3 regions of the Paenibacillus amylolyticus genome follow, and region 3 is predicted to be linked to each of the others. Evidence: predicted binding sites of a transcription regulator. Region 3 holds the regulator's gene; each other region holds the start of a gene.

Region 1 (3,293 bases), 290 kb from region 3:
TTCACTTTGCTCCATAATAATGTCATTTTATGAATGTAACCTCTCACCGAATAATCTACCGTTAAACTCAGCTCAGATCTCACTTCATCTATGATTTTTATATGATGTTCCTTTAGCCTTTGTTTTGATTTGTACATCTCTAAAGCAATTTTCTTTTGGGTACCGTCCAGGTAGTCAACATACACAGATTTCATTTTGAAGTTTGAAGCGTATATTTTATGCTTATCTACCTCCAGAGCACCTAAAAGATAAGGGAGCTCTAGCACCCTCTTCACGAGTGAAAGTTCCTCGAAAGTCTGTCGCACTTTATGCGCCTCCTTCTTCAAGTTTCACAGCGACCAATTGATCAAAATCGACCCATTCAAATCCATTCTCCATTTCAATTTTGATTTTCTTTCCAAAGGTACTGACTGAAGTGACGATCCCGTGTATATCCCGATTGCCTGACTCAGTAAATATTTCAAAGGTGGCTTGCAATGTATAATTGAGCGACATATCTATATTTTGTGTAATAATTTCCCACTCATCTTCATGGATCAGCGGTTTCGTTAGATAATGAACTTGAGTACGATGCTGTATAATTCGTTCTTTATGTTGAGGAAGCATCATGCGGCTCGATTCCCATAATCCATTGGCCTCCAGTTTTTTGCTCATTTGTAATGCCCCCCGATTTTAGATGCTCGATCGATCGCTTGACCCGCAGCCGTAATGGAGCTCGCTCGTAGAATGGCAATGTCGCCAAATCGATCCTTAATGTCGTCCATCACCTGATCAATGGCCCGTTTCTGCTCTTGATCATCAAAAAAAGATAGTTGATATGTATCCGCGTTGGATAATTGAGACAGGGACACGCCTACACGGCGCACAGGTTGCCCATCCCAGTGTTGATGAAATATGCGTTTGGCTATCTTGCATACATCAATGGTTATGTTTGTAGGATCAGACAGTTTAACCTGCCTGTGAAAACCAGTGGGGTGGTCAAAATCCGCTCCAGACACACTTACGGACACGACACTACCCATCAGTCCCTTTTGGCGGGCTCTTCTGCATACTTCTGTGCAGATATCGAGAATAACCACTTCGATCTCCCAAGCCTCTGTGAAATCTCTAGGCAAGGTCATTCCGTTTCCGATATCTTTTTGTGTACTGTGCGTGTTGACGGTTACCGGCGAATTGTCGAGTCCATTTGCGACTCGCCAGATGACTTCTCCATTAACACCCCACTTACTTCTTAATTTGGAAAGAGGCGTATTCGCCAAGTCTCTAATGGTTCGGATCCCCATCTTCCACAGATGTTTTTCCATTCTTGAGCCTATCCCCCACATATCGCGGATGGGCTTATCTCCAATATGGAGGTGTAACTCCTCTTTCTTTAAGTGGAAAATACCCCCCTCTGCTTTTTTAGCGATCATATCGCAGCATAATTTACTGATGATTTTGTTTTCACCAATGCCAGCTCTCGCGTAAACGCCTGTTTCATTATAGATTTTGTCTTGAATTTGCTTGGCCAAATCGACTGGATCATTACCGAATAGATGCATAGACCCTGTAAAATCAGCGAATAATTCGTCTATACTGTACGGTTCGACCAGATCGGTGAACTCTTCAATAATGGACATGATTTGAGTGGATACTTCGATATATTCTTGCATGTGTGGTCTCACAATGATCAGTTCAGGGCACTTCTGAAGAGACTGCCAGAGTGGTTCCGCGGTAGACACACCCTTCGCTTTGGCTAGTGGACAAGCGGCAAGGATAATTCCAGAGCGTCTTGCGGGGTCTCCCGCAACAGCTAATGGTCTATTTTGGTATTGAGGCATTTTTGCCTTTTCGACTGAAGCATAAAACGACTGCATGTCGATGAGCATAATAGTTCGCTGCTTAGCCAACACTGAAATCACTCCTGTACATTTGAGAACGTATGTTTGTATATATTATAGACCGAACACACGTTCTTTATGCAAGAGGTAAATATTTATAATTAGCTTTTGAAAACCCTTGGACACCATAATGAACTGTAGACTGGATATTGTCAGCCACTTTAACCATCCAAATAATTAATTTTTAGTTTTATTATTGATGCACAAAAAACCAAGTACTTGTCTCACAAAGTGATAAGTACTTGGTCTATTTGATAGAATTTAAAGATTGGATCATCTTTCGTTCGATTGCAAATTATATTTCCAAATCCAATCTTTCCCCGTTGGATTCAATCACCTTTTTATACCAGTGGAAACTGTTCTTTTTACTTCTTTTCAGGGTACCACTGCCCTCGTTATCCTTATCTACATAAATGAATCCGTAGCGTTTCTCCATTTCGCCAGTTGAGGCACTAACGATGTCGATGCAACCCCAAGCCGTGTAGCCGATAAGATTAACGCCATCGAGGATAGCTTCTCTCATTTGTTCGATATGATCTCGCAGGAAATTGATCCTGTACGTATCATGGATAGAGCCATCCTCTTCGATGACATCAACCGCTCCCAGACCATTTTCAACGATCATTACAGGGATTCTATACCGATCGTACACATGATTGAGTACGTAACGAAGTCCAACTGGATCGATTTGCCATCCCCAATCATTTGCCTTCAAATAAGGATTTTTGAATCCACCAAAGACATTCCCCTGGGTCTCATCACCCTCTGGGCGGGTACCCACTACATGAGATTTGTAGTAGCTGAAGCTATAGAAATCAACACAGCCTTGTTTTAGCACCTCTACGTCTTCTTCTGCCATCTCAATCTGAATATTGTTCTCATTAAAATATCTCTTGGCAAAGTCAGGGTATTCCCCTCTAACTTGCACGTCGCTGCTCAGCATATTGTTAATCTGATCCATTCTCAGAGCCTTCAACATATCTTCCGGTTTACATGTACTTCCGTAACCATGACTATAATTAATCATACAACCGATTTGGAACGCCGGATTAATCTCATGAGCAAGTTTGACCGCTTTTGCACTTGCTATAAATTGATGATGTAAAGCCTGGAATCTTAATTGCGTACTATCCACAACCGTATTGTTAAATACACCACTATCATCAACTAATAATGCCCCTGCTATATATGCACCTGCTGGAACAATTAAACTATTGATCTCATTAAATGTAATCCAGTACTTCACGACATCCTTGTAACGGGTGAAAATGGTCTCACAATACCGTACGTAGCAATCGATCATTTCTCTGGAAGCCCAAGCATTGAATTTCTCAGTTAGCGCAAACGGAGCTTCGTAATGTGAGATGGTAACGACAGGTTCAATATTATACTTTTTCAGTTCACTGAACACCT
Region 2 (3,293 bases), on a different replicon from region 3:
GCTCAGACCTCTTTTCATCTATGATTTTTATATGATGTTCCTTTAAAATTTGTTTCGATTTGTACATCTCTAAAGCAATTTTCTTTTGGGTGCCGTCCAAGTATTCAACATACACAGATTTCATCTTAAAGTTTGAAGCGTATATTTTTTGCTTATCTACCTCCAGCGCTCCTAAAAGATAAGGAAGTTCTACCAGCCTCTTCACGAGTGAAAGTTCCTCAGAAGTCTGTCGCACATTACACGCCTCCTTCTTCAAGTTTTACAGCGACCAATTGATCAAAATCGACCCATTCAAATCCATTCTCCATTTCAATTTTGATTTTCTTTCCAAAGGTACTGACTGAAGTGACAATCCCATGTATATACCGATTGCCCCACTCATGAAACACTTCAATGGTGACTTGCAATGTATAGTTAAGCGACATATCTATATGTTCTGCAATAATCTCCCACTCATCTTCATGGATCAGCGGTTTCGCTTGATAGTGAATTTGGTTACGATGCTGTATAATTCGTTCTTTATGTTGTGGAAGCATCATACGGCTCGATTCCCATAATCCATTGACCTCCAGTTTTTTGCTCATTTGTAATGCCCCCCGATTTTAGATGCTCGATCTATCGCTTGACCGGCAGCTGTAATGGAGCTCGCTCGTAGAATAGCAATATCGCCAAATCGATCCTTAATGTCGTCCATCACCTGATCAATGGCTCGTTTCTGCTCTTGATCATCGAAGAACGATAGTTGATATGTATCCGCGTTGGATAATTGAGATAAGGATACGCCTACACGGCGTACCGGTTGCCCATCCCAGTGTTGATGGAATATGCGTTTGGCGATCTTGCACACATCAACGGTTATGTTTGTAGGATCAGACAGTTTAACTTGCCTGTGAAAACCAGTTGGGTGATCAAAATCTGCTCCCGATACACTCACAGATATGACACTACCCATCAGCCCTTTTTTACGGGCTCTTCTGCACACTTCTGTACAGATATCGAGGATAACTACTTCGATCTCCCATGCTTCTGTGAAATCTCTAGGCAGGGTCATTCCGTTTCCGATATCCTTTTGTGTACTGTGCGTGTTGACCGTTACCGGCGAATTGTCGAGTCCATTGGCGACTCGCCAGATGACTTCTCCATTAACACCCCACTTACTTCTTAATTTGGAAAGAGGAGTAGTTGCCAGTTCTCTAATGGTTCGGATGCCCATCTTCCACAGATGTTTTTCCATTCTTGAGCCTCCCCCCCACATATCGCGGATGGGCTTATCTCCAATGTGGAGGTGTAATTCCTCTTTCTTTAAGTGGAAAATGCCACCCTCAGCTTTTTTAGCAATCATATCGCAGCACAATTTACTGATGATTTTGTTTTCACCAATGCCAGCTCTCGCGTAAACGCCTGTTTCATTATAGATTTTGTCTTGAATTTGCTTGGCTAAATCGATTGGATCATTACCAAATAGATGCATAGACCCTGTAAAATCAGCGAATAATTCGTCAATACTGTACGGTTCAACCAAATCAGTGAACTCTTCAATAATGGACATGATTTGAGTGGATACTTCGATGTATTCTTGCATGTGTGGTTTTACAATGATCAGTTCAGGGCACTTCTGAAGAGACTGCCAGAGTGGTTCCGCGGTAGAAACACCTTTAGCTTTGGCTAGAGGACAAGCGGCAAGGATAATTCCAGAACGCCTTGCTGGATCTCCGGCGACGGCGAGAGGTCTATTTTTATATTGAGGCATTTTTGCCTTTTCGACTGAAGCATAAAACGACTGCATATCGATGAGCATAATGGTTCGCTGCTTAGCCAACACTGAAATCACTCCTGTACATTTAAGAACGTATGTTTGTATATATTATAAACCGAACATATGTTCTTTATGCAAGAGGTAAATATTTATATTCTTTCGAGATAAGGTCATCGGGAGAAAACTGGCCTCTTGTTGCGTTTAGTTGTGGATTGCTCATGTTTTGGTACGAGCACCAGCAGGATCGATCAGATAAACAATGGATTTTCATCTCAAACTTGATAAATTCACCATGCCCATTTAGGCAATGCTATCTTGGCTTGTTCATCAGGAACTTCATCTGTCGTTGACCATTAGATCCAAATAGATTGCATCAATAGTTTTCTATCTTTCGCTAATGGAATTTAAATTCTAGTACACCATCCATGCCGAAATATCAGCTATATGTGAATGATAATATGCTCAACGATATTCTCTGCTATGGAATGGACGCTATCCTCTGTGTCTTCGTCCCTGCTCTCGGCAGTAGTACTCCTGTTGACATCCTTGGGCTGCCCAAGTTTTTTGGCGCGTTACAAAAGGAAATAGAAGTGAGCTGAGATGAAAATTTTCAATGGAATCCCTCACTATCTCAAGCGGCGAAAGACAACATGGTGTATTGCTCCATGGATTCATGCGTATACATCAATTCGGAGGATTTCAGATGGATATATTGATCATTAAAGCTTGTGCATACCTGTATGAAATAGATTTCTCATCCTATTTCGGATTCAATTCTACAGAAAACATATATCAACAGGATACATCCTAAAAGGTCAACGAGGATCTCCTGCTCGAATAACCTCAGAAGAATCCTCACTGTATACAAGATTGTCCTCCACAACCTACTCAATCCATGAACGGAATGAGTCGCCTGGGTTAGAGGAAATTAGGGATACGATCATGATTTGTTAATTGGCTGAAGCAGGAAGAGAGAAAAACGAGCCTGATAGAATATCGGAGAATTATAAGTTACGGAGTAATGATGCGTAAAGATAATAACGAACCAGCGCCTGAATGCACTAAAATGAACTTGTGGAGGCTGTTGGAGTCGCCCCCGAGAAGAGTAATCAACGTTTCAAGAATGGGATAACCAAACTAGACTGGTCGGTAACAGGTATCGATGAGAAAGAATCTGAGAGATATCGAGAATTATGCAAGATAATTGAAGACTCTTTCTTGAACCTCCCTTCTCACAAAACAAAAAGAAGGCAGGAAAAGTTTCCTTACCTTCTAAAGTTCTTCATAATTCTATGAATTTAATATTATCATCGACTTACTATAATAATACTACGGATTTTTAATTTTTCTACATTCATCAACATTTTCAACTGCAGATAAAGCAGAGTAGCGCCTTAAAGGTTTCTCTGTATATCAAGGTAAAATATTTGACTTCAGCCTGGAAGTCAATATTTAATCTCTAGGACTCGGTAATAAAGAACGTAGTGGCAATTTTCTTTCCAGTACAAGATCAACCCTTTCTGGATCTATAACTTCA
Region 3 (3,293 bases):
TGTCTTTGTATCGGCTTACATAATTGCAAACCTACATTTCCCCCTATAAATTGTACACTCAAAATACCAGGAAGAAACCTAAATATCATAATGATATCATTAGGTTTCGTTAGTGTTTGAGTTTGCCTTGGTGGCCTTTGTCATTCTCATCATCAACAATCTCAATGGTATCCAGTTGTTGTCTGAAATTGCTGCGAATATTACTCAAATAAATCTCTCTTAGCTCGGCACGTTCAGCAAGCTCTTCCTCCGACAATCCAGTGGACTTTTGCTTACGAGCCAATTCGTTAATGCGTGCTACCAGACTATCTATATCCAAGCTTGTCCCCTCCAAAAATACAAAGTCATATTAACTTTGCCATTATAAAGGCTGCTTGTCAAGCTGACACGCGCTAACACTCATTGATGTGCATTTTATTCTGCAAATTGCGGTAGAGCTAGTACTTGTCCCACTTGGATGGAAGTTGTATGAAGTTGATTCACTTTCTTAATTGCTTCTATATATATACGTGTATCCATATTCGTCGGTTTATGTTCCAAAGAAATACTCCATAATGTTTCCCCTTGTGAAACAGCTATCTTTCCTCCAGGCAGAACAGCATTCTCATTGCCGGCAAATACAGTTAAAACGGTGCTGCATCCAATAAATATAATCATAGAGGTAATGACTACCTTTAACATCCATGAAGAAATCTTGAAACGCGCTAAAACCTTCTTGTAGTTCCCTATGTTAGACTTCACCAGTTCCGAATTCATTGGTTCATAAATGCTTTGATAAGTAGAATATCTCATTAAATACCCGCCTCCAAACGTTTGTTCCTATCTGTTGGAATCAATATAACACGAACACTTGTTTTGTTCAATAGATTTTTAGAACAATTGTTCGCTTCTTTTTTGAAGGAGAAATATCTTATTTCAAGTCCTTTTACAAAACATTTGCAGTATTATGCTCTGACTTTTGGACAATTTCTGTTCTATAAGCTAAAAAACACTGATTTAATGCTATTTTATTTAGAACTTATGTTTGTACGAACGGAGGTTCTATGTTATAATTTTCCCAAACGTTACTAAAATGGGGTTGATACGGTATGTCGAAGATATCCAGCAGGCAGCAGGCTATTCTGGAGTTTATACGAAATGAAGTCCGGTTGAAGGGGTATCCTCCTTCCGTACGGGAAATTGGTGAAGCGGTTGGACTGGCTTCCAGCTCAACAGTACATGGACATTTGGATCGTTTGGAGAAAAAAGGTTTGATCCGACGCGACCCTACCAAGCCAAGAGCCATTGAGCTTTTGAGCCAAGAAGAATCTGAGCATTCTCATCAATTTGCTCATAGCGTTGCACGTATTCCTGTTGTTGGTAAGGTTACAGCCGGGGTTCCAATCACTGCAACCGAGAACATTGAAGACTACTTCCCTCTTCCTACACATTATGTAGGCGAACAGAAAGTGTTTATGCTTTCGGTAGTCGGAGATAGCATGGTGGAAGCTGGAATCGTTAACGGAGATTACGTTATTGTCCGTCAACAGCAAACTGCTGATAACGGTGATATCGTCGTTGCAATGACTGAAGACGATGAAGCTACAGTGAAAACGTTCTATAAAGAGAAAGATCATATTCGCCTTCAACCGGAGAATGCGACCTTCGAACCTTTACGTTTGAAACATGTTAGTATTCTGGGTAAAGTCATTGGCCTTTTCCGAGATATTCATTAATATTTAACTTGAGTAACAAAACTAGATGTAATGAAATACGAAAGAGGTTATCCTGATCAACAGGACAACCTCTTTTTTTCATGTTTATGTTATTTTAGCGGCTAATTATTCACTGCGTTTCAGAACACTCTTGTGATGCGAGAACACATCAAAGCTCTGTTGTCCGTGATATGAGCCCATACCGCTCTCTCCTACACCACCAAACGGGAGGTAGTGTGAAGTCATATGAGAAAGTGTGTCATTAATACATCCCCCACCGAAGGATACTTGATTCAGAACCTGATCCTGCAGCTGCTCATCCTGTGTGAAGAGATATAGCGCCAATGGTTTTGGCCGGCGAACAATCTCATCTAGCATAGGATTCAGGTCACTGTACGTAAATACAGGAAGAATCGGACCAAAGATCTCTTCTTGCATGACAGCTGATTCCCAGTTCACATCTCCAAGTACAGTCGGCTCAATGAGCAACTGCTCTCGTACAGAACGTCCACCAATCAGCGTTTTGCCATCTGTTAGGAATTTCGACAACCGATCAAAGTTACGCGAGTTAACAATATGCGGGAAATCAGCGTTCTGTAACACATCGTCCCCAAATTTATCTTTGATCTCTGCGCCAATCAGATTGATCAATTCGTCATGAACTTGTTCATGTACAAGCAAATAATCCGGAGCAACGCAAGTTTGGCCTGCATTCAGGAACTTACCACGAACAATACGCTGGGCCACCAGCTTCAGTTCTGCATCGTTATGGACAATAGCAGGACTCTTGCCCCCTAGCTCCAGGGTTACAGGAGTCAAATGCTCCGCAGCTGCCTTCATAACAATGCGACCAACACCTGTGCTTCCTGTGAAGAAAATATAATCAAACTTCTCTTTCAACAATGCTGTACTGGCTTCAACTTCCCCTTCCATAACGGCGATATACTCCTGAGGGAAGATCTCCTGAATCAGATCATATGTCAGACGAGATACCGCTGGTGTTAATTCAGAAGGCTTGATAACTGCACAGTTACCGGCTGCAATTGCTCCAATCAGTGGACCAAAGGCCAGTTGGAAAGGATAGTTCCAAGGTGCAATAATAAGAGCCACTCCGTATGGTTCAGGGTAAATGGTGCTCACCCCATCCGGCATAGCCGAATTGGTTGGGACTTGTTTTGGTACAGCCCATTCCTGCAGGTGTTCTAATGCAAAATCCAGTTCACCCAGAACAATGCGAATCTCGGAACCGTAAGCTTCCGCCTCTGATTTGTTCAAATCTGCCCGAAGTGCATCTTGAATCCGTTGCTGATACTTTTCAATTCCTTTTCTAAGCTGTTGAAGTGAATTAATCCGATACTCAATATTTTTAGTTTGTCCTGTATAAAAAAATGTACGTTGATCTGTCACCAGTTGTTTTGCCTGATCCATATTAACATCTCCAATTAATTATTTAAAATTAAATTGTTTAAAATTTAATTAAAGTATACCTCTTCTATATGAAACTTTCAACATACAAATGAAACATCCATTTGTATGTATTTGAACGATGGTTGGAATTTTAAATGAGTGAATGCTAGTATTCCTTTCTATTTCATGGCT

Evidence for each region. The regulator LexA, encoded in region 3, represses DNA repair genes until DNA is damaged. The targets are predictions, from matches to a motif close to CGAACATATGTTCG.
Region 1: the regulator LexA is predicted to act here: its motif matches at 1,915-1,928, upstream of V6668_RS16530 (DNA polymerase IV).
Region 2: the regulator LexA is predicted to act here: its motif matches at 1,873-1,886, upstream of V6668_RS31305 (DNA polymerase IV).

The regions. Positions count from the first base shown of each region.
Region 1 is NZ_CP145892.1:3,723,925-3,727,217, reverse strand. It holds gene V6668_RS16540 (hypothetical protein) at 1-326, opposite strand, end outside; gene V6668_RS16535 (YolD-like family protein) at 307-654, opposite strand; gene V6668_RS16530 (DNA polymerase IV) at 651-1,868, opposite strand; gene V6668_RS16525 (glycoside hydrolase family 1 protein) at 2,176-3,293, opposite strand, start outside.
Region 2 is NZ_CP145893.1:253,752-257,044, forward strand. It holds gene V6668_RS31295 (hypothetical protein) at 1-235, opposite strand, end outside; gene V6668_RS31300 (YolD-like family protein) at 237-584, opposite strand; gene V6668_RS31305 (DNA polymerase IV) at 581-1,798, opposite strand; gene V6668_RS31310 (hypothetical protein) at 3,209-3,293, opposite strand, start outside.
Region 3 is NZ_CP145892.1:4,017,593-4,020,885, forward strand. It holds gene V6668_RS17835 (DUF896 domain-containing protein) at 110-319, opposite strand; gene V6668_RS17840 (LysM peptidoglycan-binding domain-containing protein) at 415-792, opposite strand; gene lexA (transcriptional repressor LexA) at 1,089-1,715, shown strand; gene V6668_RS17850 (aldehyde dehydrogenase) at 1,821-3,122, opposite strand.